3 regions of the Tepidimicrobium xylanilyticum genome follow, and region 1 is predicted to be linked to each of the others. Evidence: riboswitches for the same ligand, from Rfam matches in the RefSeq annotation. Region 1 holds a riboswitch; each other region holds the start of a gene.
The links. A riboswitch is a leader RNA that binds a small molecule or an ion and turns the genes downstream of it on or off. The one in region 1 is predicted to bind cobalamin.
Positions count from the first base shown of each region.

Region 1 (5,653 bases):
ATGCTGAAATAAATGCGTTAAATTATGCAGTGGAAAATGTTGAAGATGCTACTATGTATGTTACTTTAGAACCTTGTTCTCATTTTGGGAAGACTCCACCTTGTGTAGATCGGATAATTAAAAGTGGAATTAAAAGAGTAATTATAGCTATGGAAGATCCTAATCCAATAGTTTCTGGAAATGGTATAAGAATACTAAGAGAAAATGGGTTGGAAGTGAAGGTTGGGGTTTTAAAAGAAGAAGCTGAGAGGTTAAATGAGATATATATTAAATACATAGTTACTAAAATTCCTTTCACTATAATGAAAGCTGGCATGAGTTTAGATGGGAAAATAGCTACATATACAGGAGATTCCAGGTGGGTAACTGGAGAAAAAGCAAGAAAATATGGACATTTATTAAGGCAAAAAGTTTCAGCTATTTTGGTGGGAGTAAATACGGTAATAATGGACGACCCTATGTTAAATACAAGATTAGATAATATGCAATGTGTAGATCCTATAAGAATTATTTTGGATAGTAGTGGTAGGATTCCAATAACATCAAAAGTACTAAATATAAACCCTTCTAGCACTATTGTTGTAGTAACCAAATTTACATTGGAAGATAAGGTAAAAGCAATTAGAGAAAAAGGGGCGGAAGTACTAGTAAGCTCAGCAAAAAACGGAAGAGTGGATTTACAGTTCTTAATGGAAGAACTGGGAAAGAGAGAGATTGATAGCTTGTTAATAGAAGGAGGTGGAGAAGTAAGTTTTAGCTTTTTTAAGGAGGATTTAGTAGATAAAGTTGTATTTTTTATAGCTCCTAAAATTATTGGAGGAAGAGATGCAAAAACTCCGGTTGAAGGGGAAGGAATAGCACATATAAAGGATGTAGTAGACTTGAAAGATATGGAGATTACTAAATTAGGTAAAGATATAATGATTGAAGGTTATGTAAGATAAAGGAAGTGATGTTATGTTTACGGGACTCGTAGAAGAAGTAGGAAAAGTGCTTGATATAAAAAAGAGCAATAAAATATGGACTATGACTTTTGAATGTAAAAAGATAGTCGAGGATATTACCATAGGGGATAGTATAGCCATTAATGGTGTGTGTTTAACTGTGAAAGAATTTGATAAGAATTTGTTCAAAGTGGATGTAATGGCTGAAACGATAAGAAAGACAAATCTTGGATTTATACAGAGTGGAGATTATGTTAATTTTGAAAGAGCTTTGAGAGTAGGAGATAGGCTTGGAGGACATGTAGTAACTGGGCATATAGACGGTACAGGTGTTATAGAAGAAATTGAAGAAGAAGGGGATTCAATGTGGATAACCATATCTAGTTCAAAAGATATATTAAAATATATAGTTCACAAAGGTTCAATTGCTATAGATGGAGTAAGTTTGACTATAAGCTTTGTGGATGAGGAGAAGTTTAAGGTAGCTATAATTCCTCATACTAAAGTGGTTACAACATTGGCTACTAAAAAAATAAACGATTTAGTCAATATTGAGTGTGATCTGGTGGGGAAGTACATTGAAAGATTTTTGTCTTACAAGAAAGTTCAAAATGAAAGTAAAATAGATATAAATTTTTTGAAAAATAATGGCTTTATACAGGGGTGATAAGATGTTTAAGTTTAATACTATAGAAGAAGGATTAGAAGATATTAGAAATGGTAATTTTGTAATAGTCGTAGATGATAAAAATAGAGAAAATGAAGGAGATTTAATAGTGGCAGCAGAAAAAATTACAGATTCAAAGATTAATTTCATGATTAAATATGCTAGGGGACTAGTTTGCATGCCTATAATAGAAGAAAGGCTAAAGGAGTTAAACATAGAGCAAATGGTAAAGGAAAATACAGATAATCATGAAACGGCTTTTACTGTTTCTATAGACTATAAAGATACTATTACTGGAATTTCGGCAGGGGAAAGAGCAACTACCATAAAAAAAGTGCTTGATCCAAATGTTACAGGAGAAGATTTTAGGCGTCCAGGTCATGTATTTCCTTTAAAAGGACAAGAGGGTGGAGTACTAAAAAGAGCGGGTCATACAGAAGCAGCCATAGATTTGGCAAGATTAGCAGGACTATATCCAGCAGGAGTAATATGTGAAATAATCAATGAAGATGGCACTATGGCAAGAATACCGCAGCTTATGGATTTTGCAAAAAAGCATAATATAAAAATAATTACTATTGCAGATTTGATAGCATATAGAATAAAAAATGAAATTTTAGTTTCCAAAGTTGCTGAAACCAGATTACCCACTATATATGGAGATTTTAGCATCATGGGTTATGTAAATAAAATAAATGGCGAACATCACCTAGCATTAGTTAAAGGAGATATAAATTGTGATGAGCCAATCCTTGTAAGGGTTCATTCTGAGTGTCTGACGGGGGATGTATTTGCTTCATTGAGATGTGACTGTGGAGGGCAGTTACATGAATCTATGAAAAGGATAAATGAAGAAGGAAAAGGAATACTTTTATACATGAGGCAAGAAGGTAGAGGTATAGGTTTAATAAATAAACTCAAGGCTTATGAACTTCAAGAGAAAGGGATGGACACAGTTGAAGCTAATTTGGCTTTAGGCTATCCTGAAGATTTAAGGGACTATGGAATAGGTGCTCAAATATTATCAGATATTGGAGCAAAAAAGATAAAGCTTATGACGAATAATCCTAAAAAAATCTATGGTTTGTCTAACTATGGCTTGGAAGTAGTGGAAAGAGTACCTATAGAAATAGAATCAAATGATGAGGATTATTTTTATTTAAAAACAAAAAAAGAAAAAATGGGGCATATTTTAAATATAAAGTAAAGGAGATGTAAGCAATGAAAACTTATGTAGGGAAATTAATATCTCAAGATTTGAAATTTGCTATTGTAATAGGAAGATTTAATGAATTTATTGGAAGTCAATTACTATCAGGTGCCATAGATGGGTTAAAAAGACATGGAACCGAAGAAGAAAATATTGAAATATTCTGGGTTCCTGGTGCTTTTGAAATCCCATTAGTTGCAAAAAAACTTGCTGAAACCAATAAATATGATGCAGTGATTTGTCTTGGGGCAGTAATAAGAGGCTCAACACCACATTTTGAGTATGTATCAAGCGAAGTATCAAAAGGAATAGCAAATGTTTCCCTAAGTACTGGAATACCTGTTATATTTGGAGTAATTACAACAGACAATATAGAACAAGCTATTGAAAGAGCAGGTACAAAAAGTGGAAACAAAGGTTATGATGCGGCAATTACTGCAATAGAAATGGCAAATTTATTAAAAGAAATAAACTGATTTACATACTATGTTAGAAGCTTGTTGAGGATTGTTGCATAAAAATTCGGCCTATGATAGAATCAAGATTGGAAAATTTAATAAAATTTAATATTGTAAATATTAGGTTCCTTATGGATAAAAAGTGAAACTGGTGAAAATCCAGTACAGCCCCGCTACTGTAATTGGGATGAAATCAACTCATACCACTGAGATTTTCTTAGGGAGGTGTTGATAGTAGGATGACCAAAAGTTAGGAGACCTGCCTAATATTTTTCGCTGGATAACCTTCGGAGGGAAGGCTAGGCTTATTTTTATTAGGTATTTTTATATGCACGTTATTTATTTAAAAAAGTCCTACCTTTAGAAGGTAGGACTTTTATTAGGAATAGGACATAGGAAGAGGTGGGCAATGCAAAAGAAATACGTAATTACAGTATTTATTTTTCTATTTATGTTAAGTTTTTTTATCAGCCTTTGTAATGGGGTAGTAAAAATATCCATAAAAGGAATAGTTAAAGCAATTTTATCTCATGAGGATAGTATCAATCGACAAGTTATATGGAATGTCAGGCTTCCAAGGACTATAGTGGCAGGCCTTGTAGGCATATGTCTTTCATTATCTGGAGCTATACTTCAAGGAGTTATGAGGAATCCTTTAGCAGGTCCAAATATTATAGGAGTGTCTGCGGGGGGAGGTTTGGCAGTATTAATTTTGCTTATCTTATTTCCTGATTTCTATTATCTAGTGCCTATGGGAGCATTTGTTGGTTCATTGTTGGCTACCCTATTCATATACATATTAGCTTGGAAAGATGGAGTATTACCAACCAGATTAATTTTAGCAGGGGTAGCTGTATCGTCTTTGTTAAATGCTGGTATAAATGCATTAATGACATTTTATCCTGACAGAGTAGCAGGTGTAATATCTTTTATGGTAGGCGGTTTATCATCTACCACTTGGGTTCAGGTAAAGATGATACTTCCTTATACATTAGTAGGAGTTTTATTAGTATTACTATTGCCAACAAAATTAAACATATTAATGTTAGGAGATGAAATAGCTACAGGTCTTGGATTGAATGTTGAAAGAACCAGATTTATATTCATAATACTATCATCGTTATTAGCAGGAGCAGCTATTTCTGCTGTTGGTTTATTGGGTTTTGTTGGACTTATAGTTCCTCATATTGCTAGATTGTTCATAGGTTCGGATTATAGAATATTATTTCCAGGATCTATTTTTTTAGGAGGAACAATAGTTATGTTATGTGATACTGTGGCTAGAGTATTGTTAGCACCAATGGAAATTCCAGTAGGAATAATAATGTCAGCTTTAGGGGCACCTTTCTTTTTATTTCTATTAAGAAGGAAAGAGAGGGTATAAGTGGATTAGTAAGTAAAAATTAATGGTACAATATTAACGGTACAATATAGTGGAGTTTATAGCATTATGTTTTTCCTATGGGTAGGAGAACTTGTTTAAAACAAGTTCTCCTTCATCTATATTTTAATTTATCTTTTTGCAAACAGGTATTCTTTAGGGATATCGTTAATTTCCAATCCTATCATAGCTTCCCCTAGGTTTTTTGAAACTTCAGCTAATATTTTTGGATTATTATAATTTTGGACAGCTTTAACAATGGCTTTTGCTCTTTTTTCTGGATTTTGAGATTTAAAAATACCTGAACCGACGAAAATACCATCACAACCTAATTGCATCATTAAGGCAGCATCTGCTGGAGTAGCGATTCCACCTGCTGCAAAATTTAACACTGGTAATTTACCATTTTCAGCAACATATACCACCAGGTCATAAGGAGCACCTATTTTTTTAGCAAAGCTCATAAGCTCTTCTCTAGGCATATTTTCTAACTGTCTTATTTGTGACATCATTGTTCTCATATGTTTTACTGCTTCAACTATATTTCCAGTACCAGCTTCTCCTTTTGTTCTTATCATTGATGCACCTTCACCTATGCGTCTTAGTGCTTCTCCTAAATTTCTTGCCCCACAAACAAAAGGTGTATTGAAAGCTTTTTTATTTATGTGGTAATTATTGTCTGCTGGTGTTAAGACTTCACTTTCGTCTATGTAATCCACACCTAAAGATTCGAGAATTTGTGCTTCAACAAAATGACCAATTCTGACTTTTGCCATTACTGGAATGGATACAGCTTCTAATATATCTTCTATTAACTTAGGGTCTGACATTCTAGCAACTCCGCCATCTTTTCTAATATCTGAAGGAACTCTTTCTAATGCCATAACAGCAACTGCACCGCTACTTTCAGCAATTTTAGCTTGCTCGACATTCACAACATCCATTATAACACCACCTGCAAGCTTTTCATTTATTGATTTTAGTTTAACCATA
Region 1 is NZ_FNNG01000002.1:280,896-286,548, reverse strand. It holds gene ribD (bifunctional diaminohydroxyphosphoribosylaminopyrimidine deaminase/5-amino-6-(5-phosphoribosylamino)uracil reductase RibD) at 1-944, shown strand, start outside; gene ribE (riboflavin synthase) at 958-1,611, shown strand; gene BLV68_RS03600 (bifunctional 3,4-dihydroxy-2-butanone-4-phosphate synthase/GTP cyclohydrolase II) at 1,616-2,818, shown strand; gene ribH (6,7-dimethyl-8-ribityllumazine synthase) at 2,833-3,297, shown strand; cobalamin riboswitch at 3,385-3,560, shown strand; gene BLV68_RS03590 (FecCD family ABC transporter permease) at 3,689-4,663, shown strand; gene pdxS (pyridoxal 5'-phosphate synthase lyase subunit PdxS) at 4,792-5,652, opposite strand.

Region 2 (12,826 bases), on a different contig from region 1:
TGTAAATTAAATATTTTTCCCTTGCCTTTATTCATTATGGGTATGGTTACTGCAATTGGTTCTCCCTTAGCGTGTTCTGCCCCATAGATTGCAGGCTCACCTAAGGATACCTTTACTTCTTGTTTTATTTCCAATACTATTGCTTGAGAATAGGTTCCTTTAGTTACTTTAGGAGTTTCATACTCCATATTAACTACTATTATGGAAGTTGGGTTGACAGCTGTTGGGAGTGCTTTTAAATAAAAGGTTCTAGTTGCGGTTTTTTCTGGCCCCAAATAGTCAATATAGGCACTATCACTTTTGCCTATATCTGGCATTAATTCTTCTTCAGCCAATGTTAAAGCAATACTTGCATTTTTTATACTCTTATTCTTTGAAGTATTTTGCAGCTTCAGCGTTAGTTCGAAGGGTTTGCCAGCATATATGGTTTCTGGATTTGTGGTATAGGATACAACCATAAGTTTTGGTACAGAATCTGGAAGCTCTACTGGTTCTTTAGGTTCTTCTTTACCCTTAATTACATTTATATAGGCAGAAAACAAACTTTCTTCCATCTTCCCATTTTCCATATATGTAGCTCTAAAGTTTATGGGTTTAGCTCCTGAGGTAACCTCTGGGGATATCGTAAATTCATATTCTAGCGTAATTACATCCCTGGGATTCATTCGAGGTATCTTTCTTCCATAATTGACTACTTCTACTATGAAAGGCCATTCGTCTAATGAAGTGGATATTACGGGATGAATATTTATATCAGTTAATGTACCTCCATTGTTTATTATTGGTATTTTGAACTTTATCCTTTCTCCTGCATTCCCTTGAGGTGCCGGAATCAAAGAACCATCCTTTTCTACTGTAGCAACACTTAGTGCCCCCATTTCATTTGTAACCTTAGATTCGCTACCATTTTCTGTTACATTTACATAGGCAAACAATTCAAATTCTACATCTTCCTTTATTTGAGTCCCATTTATATCATCTTTTCTCCAAATTGTAGCATTTATCAAAAATGGAACTGGATAAACCCCTTTTTGGGCCCTTTGAGATATAGTAAAATCATAAAATACGTCTGCTCGGCTGTTGTAAGTCATATCTTTTATTCTTTTAATATAGCTGGCATTATCAATTTCAAAAGGCCAATTTTCTATTTCAGATCTTTCAGTAGGAATGATTGGCTCTATGGTAATATTTCTAAGTACGTAATTTAAGCTGGGTACATATTCCCTATTAACTGCTAAGGGCAATTCTATTCGCACCTTATCTCCTGGTTTACCAACTACTGCCTTAGTACCTGTATCTGCTATTACAATGGCTTTTTTATCGCTTACTTCGATTTTATCCTGTCCCGGTTTGTTTTGCTTAGGAGTAGTGGTAGTATCATCTGCTGCATAATTAGCAGATGGCTTATATGCAAATATAAATGAAATTAATAATATAAGCACTAATATGCCTATAAAACCTTTTCTTTTTAGATTCAATGATTTTCCTCCTTATTCAGTTTTGAATTTATGATTTTTCCATCCTCCAAATATATGGTCTTTTCTATATAATCCCTTGTGTCCTCATCATGAGATACTAATACAAAGGTTGTCCCCTTTTCCTTGAAAAGTTTTTCTAATAATTCCATTACTTGTTCACTTGTCTTTGTATCTAAATTTCCTGTAGGTTCATCTGCAAAAACTATTGGTGGGTTTGTAACCAAGGCTCTAGCTATACCTACACGTTGCTGCTGCCCTCCAGACATTTCATTTGGTTTATGATTTGCATGGGAGTATATCCCTACTTGTTCCATAATTTCTTTGGCCATTTTTTCCCTTTCTTTAGGAGCTACCCCCCTTAATATCAAGGGAAGGGCTACATTTTCTAATGCTGTATATTGAGGTAATAAATTGTAAGATTGAAATATAAAGCCTATATTTTCCCTCCTGAATCTGATTCGTTCTCTTTCATTCATTTTTTCAATATGACCACCAGCAATTATTATTTCACCAGATGTAACCTTTTCCAATCCAGCCATTAAATTTAAAAGTGTTGACTTGCCCGAGCCAGAACGTCCAGCTATCCTAAGCATTTCTCCCTTTTTTATGGACAGATCTATTCCATTTACAGCCTTAATTATGTTTTTTCCTAAGATAAACTCTTTCCGGACTTTTTTTAATTTTATGTATCCTTCCAATCAAATCCCATCCTTTACTATTAATCACCTATCCATTCTTGTCCTAAATCTTTGCCTAGATTACAGGTATAGTTCCATTCGATTACATCTCCACCTTTAAGCACATATGCTCCTGCTCCATAGTTTGGATACCAGCCATTTACACAGTACATCCAGCCACTCCAACGACCACCATCAAACTCATATAAATTATTAATTCCTTCTACATAGGCGGATCCCCCTTCGCCTCTATAACTTACGTGAAACTTATACTGTTCTTTAGCCATGAGTAATACATCTAATACCGTATCCCCTTCTTTAATTCTAAATTCTGTATTAGCTAATATTATCCCACTTTTAGGTACTATACCCTGCCACTCTGGATTATCAGCCATACCTTTAGCTACAGCTGTATCACAGCGAATTTGCATGGTTACTATATTTTCCTTTTTACGCTTTTCTTTTTGTTCTCTTTCTTTTTTCTCCTTCTCTTTTTTAGCTTTTTTTGTGGCTTTTTTCTGTTCTTCTGTTGCTTTTTCTTCTACATTTTTGTTCTCTTCTTGGTCCTTATTATTTTCTTCAGGACCCTTCTTTGTATTTTGACTAAGCTTCCTTATTTCCTCCTGAAACTTATTTATTGTTTCTTCTTCTTTTTTATTTTTTTCTTCATTTATTTTATCTTCCTTTATTTTATCTTCCTTGGCCTTTTCAAGGACTAGGTCTTGGATAGATGCTTCATTCTTTTTTCTCTTTTCCTTAGATTCCAATAACTTTTCCCAAGGTGATCTCCTTTCTTTGGAATCTGTGGCATTCGAATTGATATTTTCCCTTTCTTCCTCATGGATTTTGGATGAATCATGGAATTCTACTTTTTCATTTCTTAACTTGGCTAACATGGACTCAGAACTCTGGCTTTCACTAATTTCCTCTGCACTGGTATCCATCCAATATTCAATCTCTAGCTTATTAGTTTGTCCAAAGACCACATCTTCAGAAAAATAATCTTTTATTCCCCTAAAAATCTGTATGTTCCCCAAAATAATTATTATAGATAACAATAGTAACAGGAAAACGTTTCTCTTCTTCATTTAACTCCCCTCCGTTCCTAATCCATACTCGGCATTGTTGCTGTATTAAAAAATGCCTTAACCACCATAGGTTAAGGCATTTATAGGCCCGTTCATATAAAAACAACACAAAAATACACATTACCTTAAACCCAGGAAGGTATATGTTACATTGCAGTTTAGGCAGGTCTCCTGACTTATGGTTCATAGTTTACCTTCGCCTTCCCAAGATAAGTCTCAGTGGCAGTTTGAAGGGTCACTCACCAATTACAGTGGCCGGTCCGTTCAGGATTTTCACCTGATTCCCTTTTAATCTTTACTTAAAAAGAACCTAAACCTTATATTCAATTTTTACCATCTAATTATAGTCTATATTTCATTATATATTCTGTCAACAATATTTTTATTGTATTAGCTTAACATATTTGTCAATTGGCTATTGGAGTCATGTAAATTTTTTAGAAACCTTCTTTCTTGGAATTTTCCCTTTTTATTAAGAAGGTGGAAACCAAAGCAGTTAATGGAATGGTTAGAACCAATCCAATGCTGCCCGATAGGGACCTTACTATTTCCGTTGCAATAATGTCCAAATTTATGACTTTAATCATAGAGGTTTCATAGGCCATGAATAGGAGCAATAAAGGTATGGAGCTGCCAGTATAGGCTAATATCAATGTATTGGTCATAGTCCCCATTATATCCCTTCCTACATTCATGCCTGAATTAAATAATTCCTTCCTTGTAAAGCTTTTATTGGCATTGTGTATTTCCTCTATAGATGAGGCTATAGACATCCCTACATCCATTATGGCACCTAGAGCTCCTAATATGATTCCTGAAAACAATAGGCCTCGAAAATCGAAATCCACCCTTTGGGGGATGAACATGAGCATGGTAGCTTCTTCACTGCTAAGGCCCGTTAACCTAACCTGGCTGCCAACAAAGTAGGCTATAATTCCAGCAATAATCACACCACTACAAGTACCTATTATGGCAGAAATGCTCTTAGTATTAATTCCTGCAATAAATAAAATGGTAATTATGGTAATGACTATGGCAGCTAAAACGGAAATAGGAATTGGATTTATTCCTTTCAACATCAAGGGCAACAATATCTTTACAATTATAAATATGGTAATGCCCAAAGTCAATATAGCTTTCAACCCTTTTCCTCTCCCAATGGCCAGGATTAACAGTATGAACAAGGCTAAAAGATAGAAAACATAGCTTTGTCGAGCATAATCCGTTATGTAAACTTCTACAAAATCCTCTTCATATTCTTCAATGCCTACTATTACCCTATCCCCTTCTTTTACCACAATATCATAGGCCATATTGTTGGATAGGTTGTTTTCCACCTCAAATATTTGGCCTTTGAACTTCCCACTAAGTATTTGAAGCTTTACATATTGGACTTGGCCTAGTAAACCTTCTATTTCTTCAATATTCTCCCCTTCCTCTACTTCTAAAACAATAGCTCTTTCCATATGTATTTCCGTTGGTTCCATATAATCGCTGTAAACTTTTAATGGGATCAATAGCACTAACAGGAGAATAACCCAAATTTTATCATTCATATTAAACCTCCAATATTTATTACTATGAATATTATAATATACTAGGCCCCATTTTCTTTCAATCTACATATAGGTATTTAATCCAAAAAAACCTCATCAATTTAAGCCTTATTTCGTCATTTTTCTTCCTAACCTCTGGTGAACAATATACTCTAATCCCATCTATATCATATCTATGGTAGAGAGATTCATCTTTAGGTATTACCATCTCAACAGATGGTTCTATACATGTTAATCAACCTTTAGCAGCCACAATTAGCTTAATGGTAATTGCCTTATCCTTACAGTTCCTTTCTATAAATTCTCTGGCCTTTGGGTCAATAGTAATCTTCATCCCTATCCTCCTCTTTTTTTCTATCTACATTATTATATATATAGGGGTATGATATCGATCCACGTTACTCCTAATTGTCAACTGAGCCAGGTAATAGTTTATCTACTATCGCCTGGCTCAATTCAAATACTCAAGTATCCCTTTTTTTATAGCATAAGCCATTTTCCTTTTGTATTCATCATCTTTTAATAATCTGTTTTCCTCTAGATTTGTAATAAACCCTACTTCTAATAATACTCCCGTATATTCAGTTTCCCTTAATATGAAAAAATCCTCCGATAAAACTTCAGCTCTTATTGTATCATCCTTTAAATATTGGTCATAAAGGTAAAGGTCTATGGAATGGGCAATTTTTTCTGCCAACTCCTTCCCATCTTCCGACCCTGGAAAATGGTATATTTTTGCTCCTCTAGCCGATGAGCTTTTGCTGGAATTTACATGAATGCTTATGTAAATTAAGGGTTCATTGGAATTTATGATATTTCGTCTAGCATCTAAATCCCTTCTATATCTTGATGAATTGATACTACTTAAGTGTTCCAAGGATTCATCTCTTTCCCTAGTCATTACTACATTAAACCCTTCCACTATTAATTCTTTCTTCAATTTTATCCCTATATCCAAATTAATATCCTTTTCTAAGATATCCTTAGGATTTCCGGTACCTCCATCTATTCCTCCATGCCCTGGATCTAATACAATAGTCTGGTTTAGCTTATAACTAAATATCCTAGTTACCCTCTGGTTTCTAAAGATGGCTATGCCAATTATGATAATAAGTAAAAAACCTATTAATAGTAATATTTTTCTATTTAACTTTATTACATGAATTCTTGGTTTCCCAGCCATTTTTCCCCCTAAAATAATTCTATTGCTTTTATTTTATATTATTTTTCATTCCCCGTTAATAGAACAAAAAGGAAAAAAGAGTTTTAATCCATTAATATTATCTTACTTATTGTGATTTGAGCCGGGAAGCTTTCAGCCATCACTGAGTAAAAGACTGTTAAAAGAGAGCAGATTACCTGCTCTCTTGACTAAATTACTTAGCTTGCTCTAATGCATTTTTAACTGCATCTTTCCATCCATTGGAAGTTTCTGTAGCTGTGGCTATAGCGTCTACATCATAGCTTTGTTTTTCTATCATTTCTTCCGCCATATCCACCCTAAATTGTTTTAAATTGGGTCTACCATCTTCGCCAATCCACTCATCATAGTCCACTTCTTCCCCTTCTGGTGTCATCCTTTTAAGTACAATATTGGTTATTTGACCACCTTCTATGGTCACTTCAGCTTCCTCATAGCCAAATTCCCTTTTTTCGCCTTGCCCAATATAGGTTCCATCCTTGTAAGTCACATCCCCATTAGATGTATCGGAAGAACCGCAAGCTGTTAAGGTTAAGGCTAATGATGTAATTAATAGTAGGACTAAAAAGATCTTTGTAATCCCTTTCACCTCATTCCCCCCTTCTTTCTAAAAATACAATTCAAAGGTCTTGGCTATAAGGAAAAACCTTATAGCCAAGGATGTAATCCTTTATCCCATTGTAATATGTTGTTTTACCTACTTCCCCTTTTAATCCATTCTGCCACCATCACTGTTCTCTTTGCCTGATGCTTTACTGCAGCTTCTACATTCTCTATCATCTTTCCTTCTCCATCGACTGTTACACTAGTTCCATAAGGATTTCCTCCTGCCACATAAACGGATTTATCAGTATATCCCGGTGGAACGATTATGGCTCCCCAATGCATCATGGAAACATAAAGGCTTTGGATGGTAGCCTCCTGCCCGCCATGAGGATTTCCTGCAGAAGACATGGCAGATACAACCTTATTTACCAGCTTACCTTGCGCCCACACTCCTCCTGTAGTATCTAAGAACTGTTTCATCTGAGATGACACATTACCATAACGGGTTGGAGTGCTAAATATAATAGCGTCTGCCCAAACTAAATCATCAGGTGTGGCTATTGGGACATCTTTTGTGGCTTCAACATGAGCCTTCCAGGCTGCATTTGAGTCAATGGCTGCTTGCGAAGCTAGTTCTGGTACCTTTAACACCCTTACCTCCGCACCTGCTTCCTTTGCAGCTTCCTCTGCCCATTTTGCTAATTGGTAGTTAGTTCCGGTGGAACTATAATATATAACAGCTAATTTTACTTTATCCATACAAATTCCCCTTTCAAAATATCTATCTAATCTACAGTTTGAAGATTATCAATCTTACTAAAATATTACCCTACCTTATTTATATTATTCATACTTTTTAAAATATTACCAACCTACACTTTCAATAAAAAAGACGACCCTTTTTTTGGATCGTCTAATTTATTTTATATATATATATATTCTCTAATGCAATCTATTACAAAGTCGATGTCTTTTTTATTTACATCCTTATTTGTCACAAATCTAAATATGCTTCCACCATCGTTAACCTTTATACCTTTTTCTAATAGGTATTCAACAAATTCCTTAGAATTGAAATCCTTTATGCTTATCTCACAGAATACCATATTGATCTGGACTTTATCCAAATCCACTGAAAACCCTTCTATTTCATTTAAATTTTGGGCTAAATACTTTGCATTCTGATGGTCTTCTTCAAGCCTATTAACCATCTTTTCCAGAGAAATTATTCCACAGGCAGCAAGAACTCCCGCTTGTCTCATGCCACCGCCTAATAGTTTTCTCATCTTTCCAGCCTTTTTTATAAACTCCTTAGAACCACAAAGCAATGATCCTACAGGAGAACATAGCCCTTTAGATATACAAAAGGTTACGGAATCTGCATATTGGGCAATTTCCTTTGCTTCCACTCTCAAATAGGTGGCAGCGTTAAAAAGCCTAGCCCCGTCTAAATGGACTGGGATACCATATTCTTTAGCTACCCGATATAATTCCTCCATCTCTTCTAAGGTTACTACAGTTCCATTTCCTAAAGCATTTTCTAAACATAGTAATCCCGTTGTTGGATTATGGATATCCTCATCTCTAATCCTTTTTATCACATCTTCTTTATATATTTTATCGTCTGGGTTGTCCACAACAGAGTAACTGACACCCGATAACCTTGCTGCAGCACCCACCTCATGTTGAACGATATGGCTATTAGCTCCTACTATTATCTCATCTCCCAACTTAGTATGAACCATAATGGCTATTTGGTTCCCCATGGTTCCAGAAGGAACAAATAATGCTGCCTCTTTACCTACCATTTGTGCTGCTAATTCTTCCAACCTATTAACCGTTGGATCATCGCCATAAACATCGTCTCCAACTTCAGCTTCATACATAGCTTTTCTCATTTCTTCTGTTGGGTGAGTTACCGTATCACTTCTTAAATCGATGTATCTCATCGTATCATCCTTTCGAGTTATCTATATTCTTCCCCTATCTTGTCCAAGAAAAACCATACACAACATACCAGGTCCAGTATGGGTACCTATTATTGGCCCTACATAATTTATCATTACATCTTTTACCCTTACTTCCTTTAAAAGCAGTTCCTTTAGATATTCAGCCTCGTCTAAACAATCCCCATGATTGATAAATATTACCTGCTCTTCTGGATTGACTATGTTTAATTTAAGTACATCTAATAGAGTTTTGATGGACTTTTTCCTTCCTCTAATCTTTTTAATAACATTTAATTTACCATAATCATCTACATTAAGCAGAGGTTTTATATCTAATAAAGTCCCTACAGCAGCGCTAGCAGAGGAAATTCGCCCACCCCGCTTTAAATGTTCTAGGCTATCCACGACAAACCAATGGTTAACTTTTAGTTTGTTTTCCTCAACCCATTGAATTATTTCCTCCTTGGACTTTCCTTCCTTTAACATTTGAGATACGTAAAATATTATTGCTCCTTGTCCAACAGATGCACTCCTTGAATCTATAAGGGTTATGTCTAATGAAGGATTTTCTTCTAATAACATATTTCTAGCCAAAATTGCATTGTTAAAAGTAGAACTTAATTGGGAAGAAAATCCAATATAGATTACAGAATAGCCTTCTGAGGTAAATTTCCTGAAATTTTCTTCAAAAGTAAAAGCAGTTATTTGAGATGTGGTAGGCATACTGCCTTTCCTTATTCTATTATAAAATTCCTTATAGTCTAACGATTTTCCAAAATCATCAGAGTAATCTTCACCATCCATATGGTATGTAAAGGGTATAACATGAATATTGCTTTCCTTAATAAAATCATATGGCAAATCACAACAAGAGTCGGTCATCACTATCGTCTTCATTTAGGTTGAACCTCCCTTTAGTAAATATAAAATATATTTGCACTATATATCTATTATACATATTAACATAATATGTTTAGGAAAATATTTTATTAGCTAGGAAAAATAATGGCCTATTTATAATCAAAAACGCCCTCTTATACTCTCTAGTATAAAAGGGCGTTTATCTCAATATAGCCTATAAGTAAGAATCAATTAAATTTTATAGTTTACCTACCAAGTCGATTCCAGGTTTTAGAGTTTCATCTCCCGGTTTCCATCTAGCAGGACATACTTGATCTCCATGTTTTGCAACAAATTGAGCAGCTTGAACCTTTCTCAATAATTCAGAAGCATCTCTACCTATACTGTTTTCGTTAACTTCATAAGCTACGATCTTTCCTGCTGGGTTAACTACAAAACTTCCTCTTAAAGCTACTCCTTCATCTTCTAAATATACTCCAAAGTCTCTACAAAGCTTTCCAGTTGGGTCAGCTAACATTGGGAATTTAATCTTCTTAATGGTGTCTGAAGTATCATGCCAAGCCTTGTGCACCCAATGGGTATCTGTTGATACTGAATATACTTCTGCGTCAATTTTTTTGAATTCTTCATAAAGATCAGCTACGTCCTCTAGTTCTGTTGGACATACAAAAGTAAAATCTGCAGGATAGAAAATAAATACTGACCACTTGCCTAGCAAGTCTTCCTTACTAATATCCTTAAAGTCTCCGTCAACAAAAGCCTTTACTGTGAAATCTGATATTTCTTTACCTATAAGTGACATAAAGTACTCTCCTCCTTAATGTATTTTTATTTTATCCGGTTACACCGGCAAGGTTCATATTAAGATTGTTCCCTACAACTAGAACAAACACCTTTGAAATACATGCTCCTATTTTCTATATGAACTCCCGTATACCCTTCCAAGTATTGGTCCATTTCTGTTAGCAATTCTTTTAGATTGTCGATTTCAGCATCAAATACTTCGCCACATTTCCTACACATTACATGAATATGGTCGTGGGTGTTAATATCAAATCGATCAGGAGCATCCCCAAGGGTAATCCTTAATACTTCACCAGATTCAGCCATAAGGCCTAAATTACGATATACTGTACCCAAACTAATATTAGGATAGAATTCCCTAATATATTCATATATTTCTGTAGCAGTTGGATGATCCAATTTCATCAAAGCATCCTCTATCATCATTTTTTGAGCACTATATCGCTTGTTCATAATAATAACTCCTATCTAGTAGTAATCGTTACTATTATTATATCCTAACCTGCTAAAATGTCAATAGCTTTTTATAAAATTTTTACTGCTCTTATTTTTTCCATCCAAAAACTTTATATTCCTCTGTTAGAGATAGTCTCGCAGAAACGTTTTAATCTATGTAGCTATTACCCACAATAAATTAATTCCATTAAATTAGCCACTATACGCCTATCCTCATTAGTACAGCCGATTGGCAAGGCAGAAATAAAACACCATAATATTGACATTAGCATAATTAACCAATATAATACTATAGACATAGAACTTGAATTTAATGAATCAATTTGAACCTTTTATGGATAATTAACATATATATTAACATAATTAATAATATGGTTTAATTAGTATAGTAGGTGTTTCTATGGATAAAAACAATTATAAGAAAGTTCAACAAATTCTATTTACCATTTTATTAGCCAATATAATGGTTGCTGCACTAAAAATAATCATTGGTTCAATTATTAATAGTGCCAGCTTGGTGGCTGATGGATTCCACTCCCTTTCAGATGGTTCTTCTAATGTGGTTGGGCTAATAGGCATCTTTTTTGCATCTAAACCTGAAGATGAAGATCATCCCTATGGACATAATAAATATGAAACTTTGGCTGGTTTATTTATATCTATTATGTTATTTTTTGCTGCTGGGAAGATTATTTTAAATGCAGTTGGAAGATTTAAAGTACCAATAATTCCCGAAATAACGCTAGAAAGCCTTATGGTGTTAATTTTTACTTTAATCGTTAATATAGCCGTTTCCATTATAGAATATAGAAAAGGAGAAGAACTTAATAGTCAAATTCTCATTTCAGATTCAAAACATACAAAAAGTGATATTTTCATATCTTTAGGAGTGTTGGCCACCCTAATTTGTGTTAAGTTAGGTCTACCACCTATAATAGACCCTATGGTTTCATTGGTAGTAGCTGGCTTCATTATTCATGCAGGGTATGAAATCTATAAGGAAAATAGCGATGTGCTTCTTGACGGTGTGGCTATTGATTCAGAGGAGATAAAGAAGATTGTAATGAGCTTTGAAGAGGTTAAAGATGTCCATAAAATAAGAAGTAGAGGCACCATGAACAATCTAAATATTGACCTACATATAATGGTCAATTCTAGTTTGGATGTGGAAAAAACTCATAAGCTAGTTCACGATATAGAAGATGCCATTAAGGAAAAATATAATAAGAATTTACAATTAATAGCCCATGTTGAGCCATACGAGGAAGAATAATTCAATGGACAATTGTTCGGGTTTATACCTGGGTTTTTTATGGGAACACAGGGTGCAGTCCACTGCCCCCTGTCCCAACCTTCATTCAACTACATGCTGTTTTGTTCTGACCATATTACCCCATTCTTGCTTTTTAAATGGGTTAAAGGCTCCTAGTCTGTATAATGAGCAAAGCTGCCTATATCCAAAAGATTCTATTATGCAGCAGAGGAGTTGTTTATAAACTATATCATTAGGCAAATCCTTCCCAAATAAGCATTTATCCAATAATACTGCTATTATAGATACAACCATATTGTACCCCATGTACACTAATAGATATAATATAAAGAATTTAGTATTTATTATCTTCAAAATAAAGGAGACTATTATAGTCGTAATCCCCAGTATTTCCAATAAAGGTGTTACATATTCAAATAGTAGAAAATATGGATATGCTATAATTCCAACGGTGCCATATTTAAAATTAAAATTCATAAACCAATGGTTTTTAAGGCTTTCACCCATTCCCGTATGCCAACGCCTTCTTTGTTTCTTCAATACCCTATGGCTTTCAGGTACTTGAGTCCAACAAATAGCATCTGGTACATAAGCTATTTTATAGGGTAATTTGTTTTTCCTATAAAAAGCATGCATCTTTACCACAATTTCCATATCTTCACCTATTACCCCAAATGAATATCCGCCCACATTGACCACAGCCTGCTTATTATAGATTCCAAAAGCCCCCGATACTATCATGTTTGCATTCAATCCATTAAGAGCAACCCTTGAATTAAGAAATACCCTTAAATATTCGATCATTTGGAATATAACCATTTTTCTCTTTGGAACCCTTGTATCCACAACCTTACCTTTGTCGAGTACAACTTGATTTGAAACTTTTATATTACCCCCAACGGCAATTGTATCATCGCTTTCCAGAAATGGTTCAACA
Region 2 is NZ_FNNG01000004.1:159,882-172,707, forward strand. It holds gene BLV68_RS06385 (COG1361 family protein) at 1-1,478, opposite strand, end outside; gene BLV68_RS06390 (ABC transporter ATP-binding protein) at 1,475-2,176, opposite strand; gene BLV68_RS15730 (DUF4430 domain-containing protein) at 2,197-3,243, opposite strand; cobalamin riboswitch at 3,388-3,572, opposite strand; gene BLV68_RS06405 (YibE/F family protein) at 3,681-4,799, opposite strand; gene BLV68_RS16270 (CC/Se motif family (seleno)protein) at 4,858-5,025, opposite strand; gene BLV68_RS06410 (N-acetylmuramoyl-L-alanine amidase family protein) at 5,251-5,982, opposite strand; gene BLV68_RS06415 (FMN-binding protein) at 6,176-6,589, opposite strand; gene wrbA (NAD(P)H:quinone oxidoreductase) at 6,694-7,305, opposite strand; gene ltaE (low-specificity L-threonine aldolase) at 7,470-8,495, opposite strand; gene BLV68_RS06430 (DegV family protein) at 8,517-9,392, opposite strand; gene ahpC (alkyl hydroperoxide reductase subunit C) at 9,595-10,158, opposite strand; gene BLV68_RS06440 (Fur family transcriptional regulator) at 10,218-10,613, opposite strand; gene BLV68_RS06445 (cation diffusion facilitator family transporter) at 11,017-11,889, shown strand; partial or broken gene BLV68_RS06450 (glycosyltransferase family 2 protein) at 11,971-12,826, opposite strand, start outside.
Region 2: it holds a riboswitch for cobalamin, as region 1 does, so the genes downstream of both, BLV68_RS15730 (DUF4430 domain-containing protein) here and BLV68_RS03590 (FecCD family ABC transporter permease) in region 1, are expected to answer to the same signal.

Region 3 (12,826 bases), on a different contig from region 1:
GCAAAATCTAACTTTTGGAAGACACTATTATAATGAGCAAAGAATAGCGGAACTAGCTGATATATTGAATATTACAAAGGATATTGATGAATTAGACTACGGATATAAAACTCTAGTAAAAAGAAATGGTGATATATTTTCTGAGGGTCAAAAACAAAAACTTAATATTATAAGGGCATTATATAATGATCCACAAATATTATTACTAGATGAGCCAACTTCATCTATAGATTATGAAACCTCAATTAAGTTTTATGAATATTTAAAAAAGATAAGAGAGGATAAAATTATTATTTGTGTAACTCATAAAAAAGAAATGCTAGATTTTGCTGATGAAGTTATAGATTTAGATAAAATGTTTTGTAATGCTAGTTATTAAAAAGTATGGTTGTAAGATTTCACAATAATAAAACCGTATTATGTAGGTCTACAAATACATGAAAATATACTAACAAGAAAATGCAATACTTTATTAGTACTTTTGAGAGGTGGAAGGTGATAAAGTGGGTTTAATAACTGAGAATTTTAACTTTTATAAAAGAGGTGATAAATATCTTGTTATTTTCCCAGAAATTCCATATTGGTTTGTAACAGGAAAGGGAGGTATGGATCTATTAAACTTATTAACTAGAAACGATAGTTTAGAAACAGTAAGCCAGCACATACAAGAAAAATATAATATCAAGCAAAGTGAGTTAGTTTGTAAAAACTTCCTAGATAGTTTTAATAAGATTTTGCAATTAAAAGAAAAAAGTAGGGAATCTTCAAATTATAAAATTGAACTTTGTGAATTCACATTGAGCAGGGATTGCAATTTAAAATGTAATAGCTGCTATAGGAACTATGGTTTTGAAAATAATGATTGGGTTTTGGAAAAAAAGTATATAAACAATGTACTGGAAGGGCTAAAAGAATACGCTACAGAGGAATGCAGAATTGGTTTTACTGGTGGAGAGCCATTAATGCAGTTGGATTTACTCTTTTACGCACTAAATAAGGCGAGAAGTTTAGGATTTAATGATTTCTATATTGAAAGTAATGGAATGTTGATAACATCAGAAATTGCTAAAAAACTGTACAAGCTTGGCGTACGTGAGGTTACAGTTGTTTTAGATGGTTCTTGTGAAGAAATTAATTGTATAACAAGACCTAGAGAAGCATTTTCCAATATATTAAAGGGAATTAAGATATTTAGAGATAATGGGTTAGTAGTTATTGCAAGAATGGCTATTCATGAAAAAAATGTTTCTGATATTGAAAATTTCTTAAGGATGTGCAGTGAAGAAAAGATATTTCCATCTTTAACTCCTCTTGCAAAATTAGGTAGGGCTAAGAATTTGAATCTTGAGCCAGCAAGTTTAAATAGAATAGTTGATGAAATAAAAACAGGGATAAGTAAAAGCATAATCTCAAATTATACAGCAGCATATACTTTGAATAATATTTTAATAAATTCGTTATTGCATTTAACTCGTAAGAAATCTTGTAATATAGCCAAGAACAAGATATTTATAGATGCTAATGGTGATGTTTATCCATGTATTGATAGTATTTGTAGTGAATATTTCAAGTTAGGTTCATTAGAAGAATGTGATTTCAAAAAAATTTGGGAGGAGTCTCCTAAGGCTAAATATTTAAGGAACATATCTGTAGATAATTTTCCTATTTGCAGAAAATGTGATTTAAAATATATTTGTGCTGGTCATTGTAGAGCTTTGACTTATGAGGAATATAAGGATTTAGAGCATCCGTTTGTATGGTGTAAAGATCTACATGATACATATATAGATACGATGTGGTATATATATGACATGAAATCAAGAAAGGAGGTAGCTAAATGAAATATAGCTCACCTACATATGTTCCAATTGAGTTAACTGGTAAGTGCAACTTAAAATGTAAGCATTGTTATGGGAACTTCCCTAGGTATGAAGATAATGAAATGACAACAGAAGAAATATTCACATTAATAAATCAATTATATAAATTGGGGGTATTTAGATTTGAATTAGGTGGCGGAGAACCAACTTTAAGAGATGATTTATTGAGCATTATTAAACATATAGATAAATATAGAGATATCAATGTAAGTATAGTAACTAATGGTATACTGTGGAATGAAAAAATGATCTATGAACTATCCAAATTGAAGGGAAATAAAAAGTATGTTCATATTTCTATGGATGGTTATGATGAAGAAACTTATTCATTTTTAAGGAATAATAAAACTGCATTTAATAAAGCTATTGAGACCTCTAAAATGATGGTTGAATATGGTATAGAAGTAGCATGGAATTTTGCAGTAGGCAAAGAAACATATTCTTATCTCCCTAAAGTATTAGAATTAGCTAAAGAAATGGGAATTCCCCATGTTAGATTAATGGTTCTCTATAATACTGGAAGGGCTATTGAAGATAATGTAGGTTTTAATTATGAAGAATTTCAAAATTTCATGATTGATTATATTGAGAGGTTAGTTGTAAAATCGCCAGTCCCTATTTCGTTAGCACTAACTCAACCATTTGAATTTTTTGTACCATTGTTGGAAGCTGGTTATTCAAAAGAGGAAATTCTTGAGAAAATTCCCTATGCTGTTAATAATTTAAGCGATGATTATTATAATAAACAGACTAATTTAGCATGTCCTGGTGGAAGAATGCTTGGTGCTATTGATTCTGTAGGGAATATGTATTTTTGCTGTATTTTAACTGGAATTTCAGAATTTATAGGGGGTAATATTTTCAATAATAATATAAAAGAAATTTGGGATAATAGCCCAGTTTTTAATTGGATACGTTCAATTAGACTAGAAGATTTAAAAACTGACTGTGTTGAATGCAAATATCATTCTCTTTGTGGAGGTGGATGTAGGGCTAGGGCTTATTTTTATTCAGGTGATATTTTAGGGGTAGATCCTTTATGTCCATTTGTAAAGAAGAAAGACAAGATATCATTAGAAATTCCGGTAGTTACCAAGAAAAGAATTGAGTTTCCCAGGGAGGTAAAGAAATTTGAATCATCAAATGCATTTTCAGTTAATGTTAAAGGTAGGTCTATGAGAATAAGAAAAGAAGAATCAGGCGGTAGTGTATTTGTGCCGCATGATACTTATTTGAATATCAATAAATCTGGATATATGATATTAAGGTTGTTATATGAAACTAAAGATTATGAAAAAGTTATAAAAATAATTAGTGAAAAATATAAGATTTCTAATGATAAATCAAGAGATATTATAAATAAGTACTTGGAGAAGCTTATTGCAAATTGATGCTTAGAGAAATTTTTTGATACATAGGTTTAGCTATGAAACAGGTAGTTAAGTAATAGTAAATATTATTGAAGGTCTTATACTTATGGTACCAGATTAAATAATTGCTATTTAAAATACTTGGATAGGAACTTGATATTAAAGTACTAATTTGAGTTTATACATAATCTAATATATAAAATACTGGATTTATTAGTTGTAATATAAAAAGATGTAATGATAGTACTAGTGAAGGTTTTTTGAAATTAATTAAAAATTAATGAAAGGAGGGAATTGATGTGGAAAGAATTAATTCTGTAAGATTAGATCTATTAGATTTTGAAGATTTAGACCAAGAATTTGACTTTATAGGATGTGATGATTTCAATCCTGACTTAACGACTTCATCTGCAAGTGTCATGTGGTATAAGGCAGGACAGACAGTAATAACATTTGAGTAAATAATATAATAAGGATAGGATTGTTTTAATGCAAATAACTTGCATTGAAACTAACTATCCTTATTATATTACTATATAAGGTGGTGTTTATATGTCAATATTAAATAATGAATATGTGTATTATCAAAAAGGCAATAAATATTTATTTATCTATCCGGATATTCCTTATTGGTTAGTTGTTAATGAAAATGCAAAAAGGTTATTAGAATTGTTTAAGAAAAAAGATGATATTGAATCGGTAGTAGAGGAATATGTAATAAGATATAATGGAGATGCTGATAGGACAAGGGCTGCAGTGCAAAAAATTTATGATAGATTATTAGAACACAAAATTATAAAAGCAAATTATGGTAATAGTGTAGAATGGAAAGGGATAATTGATACTGCTGGAATTAATATAACAAATAATTGTAATTTGCGATGCACATATTGTTACGCTGATGCTGGAAAGGAAATAATTAATTATCAAGATGAAATTGATTTTAGTGGAATTAAAAAATATCTTGACGGAGTTAAAAATTATGCCTCAGAAAATTGCTATATTCAATTTACAGGGGGAGAACCGCTCTTAAGAAAAGAATTATTATTTAAGTCAATTAAATATGCTCGAGAAATTGAACTTCCAAAGATAACAATAAATACTAATGGTATATTAATTGATGATGAAGTAGCACGTTTCTTTAAGGAATATTCTATTGATAATATTACAGTATCACTTGATGGCATAGATAAAGAAAAACATGATAAATTTAGAGGAAAGGGTAGTTATGATTATGCAATTAGAGCAATAAATATACTTAAAAAATATAATTTAAATGTTACTGCTAGCATGACTGTACACAAAGAAAATTTTGATTATCTGGAGGGATTTATTGAATTTTGTAAAATCAATGGTATCCAATGTTTCACATCACCTTTGTTTCCTATCGGAAGATGTAAAGAGGATGATAAGTTGTGTCATGTGCCTTTTAATGACTTATATAATATATTATCGAGATGGTACTCTGAAGGCAGATTCAATCAAAAAGATCTAGCTGGTACACTATTTCATACAATGATATTGCCTATGCGAGATTTAACAAGACGCAATTATTGTGGAGCAGGAATGTCTAGTGTTTTTATGGATGCTAATGGTGATATATATCCATGTACAAATACAATAGGTGCAAGTTATTTTAAATGTGGAAATATATACGATCAAATGTTTGATCAGATATGGTTTAACTCAGAAACTCTTAAAAAAGTAAGAAACGACATTAATGTTGATAATATTATTCCATGTAAAAAATGTGAACTTCGTTATATATGTGCTGGTTTTTGTCGAGGTGTAACTTATAAAATTACAGGAAAAATAAATTCTCCTTTTCCTTGGTGCAAAGAAATAAAACAATCTATAATAAGTGCCATGTGGGATATAGGCGAACATCCTGATGTTTATAAAGGAGTAAAAGACAAATTTGCATAAAAAAATGCTTGAAACAATGGGAGGTGGAATCTATGTTGACATATGCAGATATAAAAAGTGATTTATGTGTACATTGTGGTGCCTGTTGTAAAATATTTATTCCCGTAAAATGTGATGAGAGATATTTAAATTTTATTAAAAGTATAGGAATTCCATATATACAGGATTCACCAAATACAATTCGGATTGTATGGGGAAACTGTCCAAAGCTAGAGATAATTGAAAATAATGATGAAAAAAAGTATTTATGTACAATTTATGAAGAAAGACCTCAGCTATGTAGGGATTTTAATTGCATTGCTTGGGCCAAAGTTAGTAATACATATGAAAAATCTGATTTAGTACGTCATGCCGAGAAAACTTTTTATAAAATATCTAGGAAACAACAAGTTTAAATTTTGAAATATATAGTGTAATTTGACTTGTAGCTATATGGTTATGAATATTCTTCCATTTTTTTATTTGTAGAATTGATGCTAGGAATTGTTATAAGTCTTAAATAATCTGCTTTAAAAGCAAGAGATCTCAACATAAATTTATATAAGAACTGTAGTTACGAATATTTTTATTAAAAGAGGACATGTCCAAATGTTTACAGGGATTCTATAGTGGGTACCACTTTCTATGTATTTTTTTGCTGAAAGGTTATAAGTATTTTTAAAGACCCACAAATTATATGATAATTTCGAGAATAAATTTAGGTATAAAATGGCTTCTGATTATATTTGCTAACTTATGCTTTTATTTTAGCTATTTTAGATAATATATTTTTGGTTTTTATCCTAGCTAATTTTGTACTAAACTGCTATACAACTTATTAAATTAAATTTTAAAAAGAAACCATTTAAAAGTATCCACTTCATATTTTAGTTCATATATCCTTTTAGCATTATTAATTATGCTTTCACACCTGTATAGGATCATCCTATTGCCTGCTAGTTTTTCTTCTTCAACAAATAAAACCTTATCAACTTTTATGACTCTGTAAACGTTGTTTGCATCCACAATCCTATATCTTAATGGAATTGGATTTTTATTTACACTAAACCAAGCGATCATCTCTATAGGTTTCATCAATACTTTCATCATAACCACCCCTATAAGAAAATTGACATCATGGGATAATCTGTTTCTGTTACTACTCCACCAATAATAGGCTTTATTCCAGAATGGAGAAAGCAAGAACGAATTATGGAATTATATCCATATTTATTTCGTATTTTATCTATGGTTCTATCCAATATTTTATCTTTTTCACTATAATCCTCTAACAAGGATAGCTGTTGAAAATCGTTAGAATACAATTCAGAAATACTTATGGAAAACCGCCTTATAGGTTCTCCCTGCCACATTTCATCGAATAACTGTTTAACAGTTTTATATATGACATTAGTAGAATCGGTAGGTAAGTTTAATTTCCGTTGATGGGAATATGAATAAAACTGATTATTTTTTAAGGATACAGAAATCACCTTTCCGCATTGTTCTAAATTTCTAATTCTCATACCTACCATTTCCGATAAAGCCAATAAAAACATATGGCTTTCCCTTTTATTATCCACATCATAGGCGGTTGTAGTGGAGTTGCCTATAGATTTAATGGGAAGGGATCCATTTCTTACGTGAGAGTTTTCCATTCCATTGGCGTATTCCCATATGAGTATCCCTGGTTTTTTTAACCACGCGTATATATAATCTTTGTCTAGTTTAGCCAATTCTCCTATGGTAAAAATACCTCTTTTGTTTAATTTCTTTTTAGTCCTAGGGCCTATCATAAACAGTTTACTTATCGGCAGAGGCCACATCTTATCTCTTATCTCATAATGGAAAAGAGTATGAACCTTATCGGGTTTTTCAAAATCTGAGGCCATCTTAGCCAATAATTTATTGGGGCCTATGCCTATATTTACTGTAAAGCCCAATTCCTTTTTTATTCTTTCCTTTATTTCATAGGCAGTATCTAAAAAGTTTGTTTCTCTATTGTAAGAATAATCCATAAATACCTCATCAATAGAATACCTTTGAATATAAGGGGAATACTCTTTTAATAGGTCTATCATGGAATTACTGGCCTTCATATACATTTCATAGTTAGGTGGAACTATGGTTAAATTTGGGCACTTCTGTCTTGCTGAGTAGAGACTTTCTCCAGTTAAAATGCCGTATTTTTTAGTAGGAATGGATTTAGCCAGTACTATTCCATGCCTCTTTGATTCATCACCTCCTACTATGGAAGGGATATCCCTTAAATCTATGACTTCTCCATGTTGCAATCTATATGTTGCTTCCCAAGAAAGGTAGGCAGAATTAACATCTATATGGAATATAATCCTGTGTTTCATTAAAATCCCTCCAAGCCTATTATAACAGAACATATGTTTTGTGTAAATAGTATTTTAATATTTTTTAAATATTAGAGGAATGGTGCAATTATTAACAGGATTTTTGGGTTATATATATAATATGGGATTGGATTAAACTAAAGGGGAGGATCGCATTAATATAGATAAATTAACCATTAATACCATAAGGGTTTTATAGGCAGAAGCCCATTTAGCAGCTCATTTTAATAGGCCAAGCCATGAAATAATAGACCACCATACCTATATACTTGCAGGAGACGACTGCTTGATGGAAGGCATTAGCTATGAAGCTGCTAATAGATTGAAGGATAGGGGAATTGGTACTAAAGTGGTAAGCATGCCTTCTTGGGAGATATTTGAAGAATAAGGAAAGAACTATAAGGAAAAGGTACTGCCTAAAGAAGTAACCAAAAGATTGGCCGTAAAAGCAGCATCGGATAATATATAGGCAGTGATGGGAAAATCTTATCTATAGATGATTTTGGAGCATCTGCACCAGGGGATAAATTATTCGAGAAATTTGGATTTACAGTAGATAGGATTGTAAAAGAAGCTTTAAGATTATTGGATTCGAATAATCAATAATATTGATAAGCATTTAAAATTATAGTATTATAAATCTAGATGAAAACTTAATATCCTAATATAGGTTGCTTTAAGCATTAATAGGGAAACAGGTGAAAATCCTGTGCGGTCCCGCCGCCGTAAGGTATTTTAGTAGTTTACAATGCCACTGGGAAACTGGGAAGGCAAACTACTATTACAAGCCGAGCCGGAAGACCTGCCTATATTAGTACAACGACAACTTCACGAGGGATGGAGGTGTTGTATGATTAGATGAGGGTGTTTCGTATATTGAACACTTATCTATGGATACAGTATGCAAACCTTTCAGCTTGAAGTTGGGAGGTTTTTTGTTTGCTAAGGGAGGTGTAAATTATAAAGAAGCTGGGTGAAATTTGCTATCCATTTATGGATGAAGAAGGGCTATTTTGTGATTTTGAAATATTATCTGATGGTATTAGTAGTTATTTTGGCTTATCTTTAGCTATAGCTAGAGATAGAGCATATCCAGATGACATATGTAATATTCTAGAATGGTTAGCAGAGATGAGCCTACATGTTAATGGTTCTTTAAGAGGTAAATTGGCCGTTGAACAAAAGGATTTGGACAGGTTATATGAAATATATTATTTTTACAAAGATAAAATTCACGTTGAAGGCTTTACACTGCCTGTTGGTTCCTATCTTTCTTGCCACTTAAATGTGTTAAGATATAAAACTAAAGAATTAGTTCGATTACTTCATAAGATAGATCAACAACAGGAGAAGGTGCCAAAGATATTGTTTTCATTTACTAATCTATTAGCAAATTTTCTATATGTTTTAAGTTGTTATATAAACTTTTTAGATAGAATGGAGAATAAGCCTTTTATATCTAAGAGTTATAGATAAAAGTGAGGAGGAATATTATGAATAAAAAAATAATAGCAATTATATTAGTTTTAATAGTTACAGTACTATTATTTGCTGGGTATAAGGCATTTTTAAGCCCTAAAGGGGTAGAGGGTCAAAAATTAGTTACAATACATGTTATTAATAAAAATGAAGATGTAGACAAAACATTTGAATATAATACAGACCATAATTTTCTATTAGAACTATTAGAGGAAAAGGAAGAAGAACTAGGGGTAACATTTGAAAAATACGATTTTGGTACCATGGTAACAGGAATGTTAGGATATGTAGCTGACCCCAACAATCAAGAATACTTCCATATTTATATTAACGGAAAGGATGCGACAACGGGGCCGGGAGAAATACCTCTAACCGATGGAGATACTTATACCTTTGAATTGAAAAACTATTAATGCCATGAAGATTAGAGATATAGCTCTTATAGGAATTTTAAGTGCAACTATTACAGCAGGGAAATTGGTCTTAAGTTTCATACCCAATATAGAAATTGTTACCCTATTATTTATTGCATATACCATTGTGTTCGGTTATAAAAAGGTATTGCTAATATCAGTAGTTTTTACAACTACTGAAATATTCATATATGGGTTTGCTACTTGGCTCCTTGTCTATTATATAATTTGGCCCATCCTTATTATAATAACGGAACTATTGAAAAGGAGGGTAAAATCTGAATATGGTTATGCAATCATAGGAGCCATATTTGGCTACACTTTTGGAATTTTCTTTTCCGTAGTAGAATCCTTTTTCTATGGTGCAGCTTATGGATGGGCTTATTGGGTTAGAGGTTTATTGTTTGACTTAATCCATGGAACTTCAAATTTTATTATAGTCCTAGTTCTTCTTAAACCTATATTAGATATATTAAATAGGTTAAAGAAGACATATTATAGAACTTAAAGCTAAGGCAATACCTTAGCTTTTTTCCATAAAAATTTTATGTTTTTAATAATTAACTATTTGGAAATAATTCCATTTATATGCTACAATATTTTAAACAATGTAATGGTTTATATTAATAGAAAAGTGGATAGAATATTGAGGTGGAATAATGAAAACTAAAGCTGTTGTTCTTGGAGCTAATTATTATATAGGATTGAGTATTATGCGCTGTCTAGGTGTTCATGGAATACCTACTGTTGCTATAGACTATTCAAAAAAGGGTACTTATGGATTTTACTCTAAATATTGTTCTGAGTTTTTGGTTGGACCAAATTGTAAGAAAGACCCTGAAGGATTATTGGATTTTTTAGTGGAATATGGCAAAAAGCAAGAGCATAAGCCGGTTTTATTTCCTTCTGCAGATGGATATGTAGAATTTATGGATAAGTATTTGCCTATTCTATCTAAATATTATTTAGTTACACAAACAGAAAAAGGTCTATATACGAAGGTTATGGATAAGGGAGAATTACATTCCTTAGCTAAGAAACATGGGGTATTAGTGCCAGAGACAGTTCATATAGATGAAGAAAATTTTAAAGAGAAGGTAGAAGAGATTATAAAATTTCCATGCTTAGTAAAGCCTACTGATTCTCCTGCTTTTGTATCCAAATTTAGGAGGAAACTGTTCAAAGTGTATAATATAAAGGAATTGGAAGAGGCTATTGAAAAGGCTACTTCTGCAAATTTGGAGGTAATAGTTCAAAGGATTATACCCGGCTTTGATGACCATATGTATACCTTTGATGCCTATCTAAATCAAGATGCTAAGGTAACACACTGGATAACATGCCAAAAATATAGACAATTTCCCGTTAATTTTGGGGCTTCTGTTTATACTGGACAAAAATATGTACCCGAATTATATGACATAGGTGGCAAGTTCTTAGAAGATATTGGTTATAAAGGTTTTGCAGAAATAGAGTTTAAGAAAGATGCAACTACTGGGAAATACTATTTAATAGAGATCAATACTAGGACTACCAATCTTAATAGTTTGTTGTTTAAGGCAGGAATTAATATGCCCTATATTGCTTATCGAGAATTAACAGGTAAGCCTTTAGAACCTTATGCCATTACGTATGATACAAACTTAGTATTTTGGTATGCCTATGAAGATTTATTTGCTATAAGGGATTACTTAAAAACTGGACAATTGAAACTAATGGACATAATAAGGTCTTTTAATAAACCAAAGGCATATGCTATCTGGGATTGGAAGGATCCTAAACCTGCTTTTGCATTTCTTGGAAATAAATTTGGTTCTTTATTTAGAAAAATGTTTAAGTTTAATAGGTAACACTACTTATATTGAAGGGAGTACTAAAGATGAGGCTATATGGATTACTCCAGTTTATAGATGTAATTGAATTCTGGAATGAAAAGGATATGGATATAAGGGGCATTGCTTATAATTCAAGAAAGGTAAGCCCAGGGGATTTGTTTGTCTGTATAAAGGGAAGCAATGTCGATGGACATAAGTATGTTAACCAGGCCATTGAAAATGGTGCAGCAGCAGTTATAGTGGAAGATTATCAAGAGATAGACATTCCACAATTCCGTGTAAAAGACAGCCGTAAGGCTTTAGCTACCTTGAGCCATAACTATTATGGTCGTCCTTCGGAAAAGATGACGGTAATTGGTATTACAGCCACCAATGGAAAGACATCTACTTCATTTATGGTCAATTCCATTTTGGAAAGCTATGGAATAAAGACTGGGCTAATAGGCACCGTTATGGTGAAATATGGAGATTTTATAGAACCGGCAATATTAACAACTCCTGAATCCTTAGACCTTCAGCGTCATTTTGCCCAGATGAATAGAAAGGGAGTTTCCCATGTGGTAATGGAGGTTTCCTCTTCTGCCTTGGAGCTCAACAGGGTAGGTGAGGTGGATTTCGATATAGTAACTTTAAATAATGTAGGGAGAGAACATATCGATTTACATACTTCCTTTGAAAAATATTTTGAGTATAAAGCCAGCTTAATAAGAAATGCAAAGTCAACTGCTTGGGCCATACTAAATTTAGATTGTCCCTATTCCAAATCTTTAATAGATGAAACGAAGGCGAGGGTTTTAACTATTGGAGTAAAGGATAATAGGGGGGATTTATACTGCAGCAATTTAGACCTATCTACAGGTAGACCTAAATTCAAAGTCCATATTCAAAATCCAATTAAGGTTGACAATATGGGGTATGAACCTCAAGAATTTAATATAGATTTGTTCGTTCCAGGCTTCCATTCCGTTTACAATTCGATGGTAGCCATATCCGTTGGGCTATTATCTGGTGTACCTGTTCCCATAATTCAGGAGGGGATCAATTCCTTTAAGGGAGTGGAAAGGCGCTTTCAAATCATATATGATGAAGGTTTCAAAATAATAGACGACCATTTTGCAAATCCTGAAAACATAAATGTTACATTGGAAACCTTGAGCATGATGGATTATAATGATCTTCACATAGTATATGCTATCAGAGGCAGCAGGGGGGTAATTACAAACAGAGAAAATGCTAAAGCTATAGTCAGATGGGCTTCAAAGCTAAATATTAAAGAGATAATCGCCACATTAAGCAGATCCCATGTCGCAGAAAAGGATAGGGTAAGAGATGAAGAGATAGAAGTTTTCAAGGAGATAATGGATGAAGCAAATATTAAAGTTCACTTATATGATGAATTGCCAGATGCTATATCCCACGGATTATCCAAAGTATCGAAAGAGGATATATTGCTTCTGGCAGGTTGCCAGGGGATGGACTATGGGGCCAAAATTGTCCTAGAAGAGATATATAAGTCAAAACCAAATATGGATAAAAAAGAGCTATTTAGAGCACTAGGGAATAGGATAGCGGGGATGTGAT
Region 3 is NZ_FNNG01000003.1:163,203-176,028, reverse strand. It holds gene BLV68_RS05080 (peptidase domain-containing ABC transporter) at 1-379, shown strand, start outside; gene BLV68_RS05075 (radical SAM/SPASM domain-containing protein) at 504-1,841, shown strand; gene BLV68_RS05070 (radical SAM/SPASM domain-containing protein) at 1,838-3,271, shown strand; gene BLV68_RS15405 (hypothetical protein) at 3,550-3,711, shown strand; gene BLV68_RS05065 (radical SAM/SPASM domain-containing protein) at 3,803-5,176, shown strand; gene BLV68_RS05060 (YkgJ family cysteine cluster protein) at 5,209-5,571, shown strand; gene BLV68_RS05055 (hypothetical protein) at 5,999-6,262, opposite strand; gene BLV68_RS05050 (Y-family DNA polymerase) at 6,274-7,518, opposite strand; gene BLV68_RS16260 (transketolase-like TK C-terminal-containing protein) at 7,805-7,906, shown strand; gene BLV68_RS16255 (transketolase-like TK C-terminal-containing protein) at 7,984-8,124, shown strand; cobalamin riboswitch at 8,170-8,342, shown strand; gene BLV68_RS05040 (ATP:cob(I)alamin adenosyltransferase) at 8,512-8,994, shown strand; gene BLV68_RS05035 (DUF4430 domain-containing protein) at 9,012-9,410, shown strand; gene BLV68_RS05030 (hypothetical protein) at 9,415-9,918, shown strand; gene BLV68_RS05025 (carboxylate--amine ligase) at 10,070-11,260, shown strand; gene BLV68_RS05020 (Mur ligase family protein) at 11,290-12,825, shown strand.
Region 3: it holds a riboswitch for cobalamin, as region 1 does, so the genes downstream of both, BLV68_RS05040 (ATP:cob(I)alamin adenosyltransferase) here and BLV68_RS03590 (FecCD family ABC transporter permease) in region 1, are expected to answer to the same signal.